Regions from separate parts of the Acidovorax sp. BL-A-41-H1 genome, predicted to be linked through region 2. Evidence: riboswitches for the same ligand, from Rfam matches in the RefSeq annotation. Region 2 holds a riboswitch; each other region holds the start of a gene.
The links. Region 2 has a riboswitch for S-adenosylhomocysteine ahead of metH (methionine synthase). Riboswitches for the same ligand answer to the same signal wherever they lie in the genome.
Positions count from the first base shown of each region.

Region 1: it holds a riboswitch for S-adenosylhomocysteine, as region 2 does, so the genes downstream of both, ahcY (adenosylhomocysteinase) here and metH (methionine synthase) in region 2, are expected to answer to the same signal.
Region 3: it holds a riboswitch for S-adenosylhomocysteine, as region 2 does, so the genes downstream of both, ahcY (adenosylhomocysteinase) here and metH (methionine synthase) in region 2, are expected to answer to the same signal.

Region 1 is NZ_JBPVJQ010000006.1:73,553-75,815, reverse strand. It holds gene ahcY (adenosylhomocysteinase) at 1-1,372, opposite strand, end outside; S-adenosyl-L-homocysteine riboswitch at 1,445-1,527, opposite strand; gene ACTPOI_RS13585 (hypothetical protein) at 1,714-1,947, shown strand; gene ACTPOI_RS13580 (peptide chain release factor 3) at 2,091-2,263, shown strand, end outside.
Region 2 is NZ_JBPVJQ010000003.1:459,635-461,897, forward strand. It holds gene fmdA (formamidase) at 1-574, shown strand, start outside; gene ACTPOI_RS03190 (FmdB family zinc ribbon protein) at 608-952, shown strand; S-adenosyl-L-homocysteine riboswitch at 1,092-1,209, shown strand; gene metH (methionine synthase) at 1,238-2,263, shown strand, end outside.
Region 3 is NZ_JBPVJQ010000008.1:95,320-97,582, reverse strand. It holds gene ACTPOI_RS22670 (SDR family oxidoreductase) at 26-802, opposite strand; S-adenosyl-L-homocysteine riboswitch at 991-1,070, shown strand; gene ahcY (adenosylhomocysteinase) at 1,139-2,263, shown strand, end outside.

The DNA of each region.
Region 1 (2,263 bases), on a different contig from region 2:
GTTCGTCCGACAGCTCGGTCAGCATGGCGCCGACCTTCTTGAGGTGCAGGCGTGCGACCTTTTCGTCGAGGTGCTTGGGCAGCACGTAGACCTTGCCCACTTCGTACTCGTTTTGCTTGGTGAACAGCTCGATCTGCGCAATGGTCTGGTTGGCAAAGCTGGACGACATGACGAAGCTGGGGTGGCCGGTGGCGCAGCCCAGGTTGACCAGGCGGCCCTTGGCCAGCAGCGTGATCTTCTTGCCATCGGGGAAGATGACGTGATCGACCTGGGGCTTGATCTCGTCCCACTGCAGCTTTTCGAGCGAGGCGACATCGATTTCATTGTCGAAGTGGCCGATGTTGCAGACGATGGCTTCGTCCTTCATCGCGGCCATGTGCTCATAGCGGATGACGTTCTTGTTGCCCGTGGCCGACACGAAGATGTCGCACTTGTCGGCAGCGTATTCCATGGTCACGACCTTGTAGCCTTCCATTGCGGCCTGCAGGGCGTTGATGGGGTCGATCTCGGTGACCCAGACCTGGGCGCTCAGGGCGCGCAGGGCCTGGGCCGAACCCTTGCCCACGTCGCCGTAGCCCGCCACGCAGGCGACCTTGCCGGCAATCATCACGTCGGTGGCGCGCTTGATCGAATCGACCAGCGATTCGCGGCAACCGTACAGGTTGTCGAACTTGCTCTTGGTCACCGAGTCGTTCACGTTGATGGCGCGGAACATCAGGCTGCCCTTGGCGGCCATTTCATTGAGGCGCAGCACGCCGGTGGTGGTTTCTTCGGTCACGCCGACGATCTGGGCGCTCTTGCGGCTGTACCAGGTGGGGTCCAGCGCCAGCTTGGCCTTGATGGCGTTGAACAGGCAGGTTTCTTCTTCGCTCGTGGGGTTGGCGATCAGCGAAGCGTCCTTTTCAGCGCGCTTGCCCAGGTGCATGAGCAGCGTGGCGTCGCCGCCGTCGTCCAGGATCATGTTCGGGCCTTCGCCTTCCGCACCGGCCGCGCCGAAGTCAAAGATGCGGTGCGTGTAGTCCCAGTAGTCGGCCAGGGTTTCGCCCTTGATGGCGAACACTGGCGTGCCGGCGGCTGCGATGGCAGCAGCAGCATGGTCTTGCGTGGAGAAGATGTTGCACGAGGCCCAGCGCACGTTGGCGCCCAGTGCCTGCAGGGTTTCGATCAGCACGGCCGTCTGGATGGTCATGTGCAGCGAACCGGTGATGCGCGCGCCCTTCAGGGGCTGCGCCTTGGCAAATTCCTCGCGGATGGCCATCAGGCCAGGCATCTCGGTTTCGGCGATCTTGATTTCTTTGCGGCCCCATTCGGCCAGGCCGATGTCGGCAATGATGCAGTCGGTGTTGACGGGGGCGTTGACGCGGGCGTTCATGATGGTTTGCTCCAAAGCAAGTTTGAAAAACCACTGGTCGCGCAAGTGAATGAAACAGCTCACCACACGAGAAGTGGATGAGCGTCGTTGCTAGATGACTCCGAGCCTCACGCCCCGCTGTTGTTGCTGGGGGCGCTGCAACGCTCCTCGGATTTGCGGATTTTATGACATCCGGCCGGACAGCGCACTGCCCCGCGCCAATGCAAGCCCCGCGCCGACCCGGTAGCCACCCCGTTTCCTACAGCGCTCATCCGTGCCGCTGGGTGTAATTCAAAGCGTGAGTTCGCCGCTGCCCCACCGGGCGGCGGTTCCCATCCAGATCTACCGAGAAAGGCTCCCCCATGAAAAAGCTCATCCTTATCAGCTTCGTTGCTGCCAGCGTTGCAGGCCTGGCTGCCTGTGATGTGAAGAAGACCCAGGAGGGCAATGTCACGGTACCCAAGTACGAAGTGGAAAAGACCCAGTCCGGCGATGTGACCTTGCCCAAGTACGACGTGAAGACCCCAGACGTGAACGTAACCACCGAGAAGAAGGAAATCGAGGTGCCGAAAGTCGAGGTCACGCCCGCCAAGTAAGCGCGCTCACGGTGCAGACGGCAAAGAACGGCTACCCATGGCCCCGGCGCACGCGGGCGCCACCCTGCACCGCAGTGCACGGGGATAATCGCCGGGTCTTTGCCACTTACTGCGCCACGCGCCACAGCGTGGCCCCTGCCCGAATGTCTGCTCCGTTCCTCGACGAAACCCGGCGCCGCCGCACGTTTGCCATCATCTCCCACCCCGACGCCGGTAAAACCACGCTGACGGAAAAGCTGCTGCTGTTCTCGGGCGCGATCCAGATCGCGGGCGCCGTCAAGGGCCGCAAGGCCAGCCGCCACGCCACGTCCGACTG
Region 2 (2,263 bases):
TGGTGGCAACTGCGACATCAAGGACCTGTCGCGCGGCTCCAAGGTGTTCTTCCCGGTGTATGTGGAGGGCGCGGGCCTGAGCGTGGGTGACCTGCACTTCAGTCAGGGCGACGGTGAAATCACCTTCTGCGGTGCCATCGAGATGGCGGGCTGGGTGCACATGAAGGTCACCCTCATCAAGGGCGGCATGGCCAAGTACGGCATCAAGAACCCGATCTTCAAGCCCAGCCCCATCACCCCCACGTACAACGACTACCTGATCTTTGAAGGCATCAGCGTGGACGAGACCGGCAAGCAGTACTACCTGGACGTCAACGTGGCCTACCGCCAGGCCTGCCTGAACGCCATCGAGTACCTCAAGAAGTTCGGCTACTCCGGCGCGCAGGCTTACTCCATCCTGGGCACCGCCCCGGTGCAGGGCCACATCAGCGGCGTGGTCGATGTACCGAATGCCTGCGCCACGCTGTGGCTGCCCACGCAGATTTTTGACTTCGATATCAACCCCAGCGCGGCAGGGCCGATCAAGCACCTCGACGGCTCAGTGGCGATGCCGCTCTCGCCTGATCTGGTCTGACCGCATAACGCCATTGCCGAGCAAGGAGCCGCCATGCCCACCTACGACTACGCTTGTGCCCAGTGCGGCGGCTTCGACGCCTTTCGCCTGCTGGCCGACCGCAACGAGCCTGCTGCGTGCCCCGACTGCGGCGCGGCGTCTCCACGCGTGTTTGCCACGGCGCCGCGCCTGGCGCTGATGAGCGCCACCACGCGCAGCGCCATTGCGACCAACGAGCGTGCGCGGCACGAGCCGCAGCGCTCGGGCGATTACGCGCGCCTCAAGCACCCGGCGGGTTGCGGGTGCTGCTCGTCGTCGGCCAGCCGCAAGGCGACGGTCACGGCCCCCAATGGAGCAAAGGCGTTTCCGAGCAAGCGGCCCTGGATGATTTCGCACTGATCGGTAGGGGGTGAGGTGGCGGCTTGCGTGCCAGGCCGGGCTGCCACACAGCATGTGCATGCGCGCCAGAAGAGCAAAACACAGGCGTGGCTGACCTCTGGCATGTGGTGGGGTGCCGCTTCCGCCTAAAATCGCCGCTTCGCCCAAGGAGCGTTGCAGCGGCAGGCCAGGTCCCACCCCCATCGGTGGACGGTTGTCGTCAGGCTTGGGCAGTCGGCACTGTCGCAGGCCATCTTTTGCAACGACGCTCACCTGTTTTTCCGTGTTTTCGCACAGGTGAGCCCCATGTCTGCTATTTCTTTGCCCCCCATGAAGCTGTCCGGCCTGGAGCCGGTGTCCATTGGCGAGGGCACGCTTTTCGTCAACATCGGTGAGCGTACCAATGTCACCGGGTCCAAGGCGTTCGCGCGCATGATCCTGAATGGCCAGTACGAAGAGGCCCTGGCCGTGGCGCGCCAGCAGGTGGAAAACGGCGCGCAGATCATCGACATCAACATGGACGAGGCCATGCTCGACAGCAAGGCCGCCATGGTGCGTTTCCTGCAGCTCATCGCCTCCGAGCCAGACATCGCCCGCGTGCCCATCATGGTCGACAGCTCCAAGTGGGAGGTGATCGAGGCCGGGCTGCGCTGCATCCAGGGCAAGGGCATCGTCAATTCGATCAGCATGAAAGAGGGCGTGGAGCCCTTCAAGCACCAGGCCAAGCTGCTGCGCCGCTACGGCGCCGCCGCCGTGGTGATGGCGTTTGACGAAAAGGGCCAGGCCGATACCTACGAACGCAAGATCGAGATCTGCGAGCGCGCCTACCGCATCCTGGTGGACGAGGTGGGCTTCCCGGCCGAAGACATCATCTTCGACCCCAACATCTTTGCCGTGGCCACCGGCATCGAAGAGCACAACAACTACGCGGTTGACTTCATCGAAGCCACGCGCTGGATCAAGCAAAACCTGCCGGGCGCCAAGGTGTCGGGCGGGGTGTCCAACGTGTCGTTTTCCTTCCGCGGCAACGACCCGGTGCGCGAGGCCATCCACACCGTGTTCCTGTTCCACGCTATTTCAGCCGGCATGGACATGGGCATCGTCAACGCGGGCATGGTGGGCGTGTACGACGACCTGGAGCCCGTGCTGCGCGAGCGTGTGGAAGACGTGGTGCTCAACCGCCGTCCCGATGCCGGCGAGCGCCTGGTCGAGATCGCCGAAACCGCCAAGAGCGGCGCCAAGGACGAGAGCAAGCGCCTCGAATGGCGCGGCACGCCCGAGCACCCCAAGACCGTGGGCGAGCGCCTGAGCCACGCGCTGGTGCACGGCATC
Region 3 (2,263 bases), on a different contig from region 2:
CATTCTGGATTCCCCGGGGCGGGTCTCAGCCAGTGGGGGCCTGCGTGTGGCGGGCGTACATCTTCTGCATGCCGCCGATCCAGCGCTCGTAATCCTGCCCCTTGTTGCGGAAGTACTGCGCCACCTCGGGGTGGGGCAGTACCAGAAAGCGCCCGTCCAGCATGGCGGCCAGCACGTCGCCCGCCACCTGCTCAGGGGGGAGGATGCCGTCGTGCGAGGCCGATCCGCCGTCGCCCGTGACCATGGCCGTCTGCACCGATTGCGGGCACAGGCAGGCCACGCCCACGCCCTTGCGGCCGTAGGCGATGCGCAGCCACTCGGCAAAGGCCACGGCCGCGTGTTTGGTCACAGCATAGGGGGCCGACTCGACGATGGTCAGCAGCCCGGCGGCCGAGGCTGTGACGAGGAAGAAGCCCTCGCCGCGCTCCACCATCTCGGGCACCACGGCGCGCGCTGCCCACACATGGGCCATGCCGTGGATGTTCCACATTGCGTCCCACAGCGGGTCTTCGAGTTCGATGCCGCCCGGGCGGCCCAGGATGCCCGCGTTGGAGATGTAGGCGTCCACGCGGCCATAGCGTTCGCGCGTGGTGGCCACCAGGGCCTGGATGTCGGCCTCTTTGGAGACATCGCAGCGCACGGCCAGGCCCCCGATCTCGTCGGCCACGGCCTGGGCGGGTTCCAGGTGCAGGTCGGCCACGACGACGGCGCGTGCGCCCTCCTGTGCAAAACGCCGCGCGATGCTGCGGCCGATGCCGCTGGCGCCGCCGGTGACGATGACGACCTTGTCCTTGGGGTCCATGCTGTGCTCCTTGATGGCGCTTTTGAAAGAGCATCAGTGTCAGGGGCTCCGCCAACCCCGGCAGCCGCACAGGTGACATGGGTGGTTGGCATGTTGCCGGCGTGAAAGAGCAAGGGCGAGTGAGAGCGGGGCGGCCCCACCCGCAGCCGGGGATGTTTCCCCGCCGGGCACTTGCTTTTATAATCCGCCGATCCGAGGAGCGTTGCAGCGCCCCCAGCACAGGCGGGGCGTGAGGCTCGGAGTCACCCAGCAACGACGCTCATCCACTTCTCGTGTGGTGAGCCTTGTCACTCCCCCGACCAGTGGTTTTTCAAACATGCTTTGGAGCACACCACCATGAACGCACGCGTCAACGCCCCGGTCAACACCGACTGCATCATTGCCGACATCGGCCTGGCCGATTGGGGCCGCAAAGAGATCCGCATCGCCGAAACGGAGATGCCCGGCCTGATGGCCATCCGCGAGGAGTTCGCGGCCAAGCAGTCGCTCAAGGGCGCCCGCATCACCGGCAGCCTGCACATGACGATCCAGACCGCCGTGCTGATCGAAACGCTGCAAGCTCTGGGCGCCGATGTGCGCTGGGCCTCGTGCAACATCTTCTCCACGCAGGACCATGCCGCCGCCGCTATCGCTGCCACCGGCACGCCCGTGTTTGCCGTCAAGGGCGAGACCCTGGCCGAATACTGGGACTACACCCACCGCATTTTTGACTTTGGCCCCAAGGGCACCGCAGGCGAAGGCCCCAACCTGATCCTGGACGACGGCGGCGATGCCACGCTGCTGATGCACCTGGGCAAGAAGGCCGAGAAGGATGCGTCCGTGCTGGCCAACCCCGGCAGCGAAGAAGAGCGCATCCTGTTCGCCGCCATCAAGGCCAAGCTGGCCGAAGACAGCACCTGGTACAGCCGCAAGAGCGCCGAGATCATCGGCGTGACTGAAGAGACCACCACCGGCGTGCACCGCCTCAAGGAAATGTCGGCCAAGGGCTCGCTGATGTTCCGCGCGATCAACGTGAACGACTCGGTGACCAAGTCCAAGTTCGACAACCTGTACGGCTGCCGTGAGTCGCTGGTGGACGGCATCAAGCGCGCTACCGACGTGATGATCGCCGGCAAGGTGGCCGTGGTGGCCGGCTACGGCGACGTGGGCAAGGGCAGTGCCCAGGCCTTGCGCGCCCTGAGCGCCCAGGTGTGGGTGACCGAGATCGACCCCATCAACGCGCTGCAGGCCGCGATGGAAGGCTTCAAGGTTGTGACCATGGAATGGGCGGCCGACAAGGCCGACATCTTCGTGACCACCACCGGCAACCGCGACGTGATCACCTATGAGCACATGGCTGCGATGAAGGACCAGTCCATCGTCTGCAACATCGGCCACTTCGACAACGAGATCCAGGTCGCCAAGCTCGAAGAACACTGCCAGTGGGAGGAAATCAAGCCCCAGGTGGACCATGTGATCTTC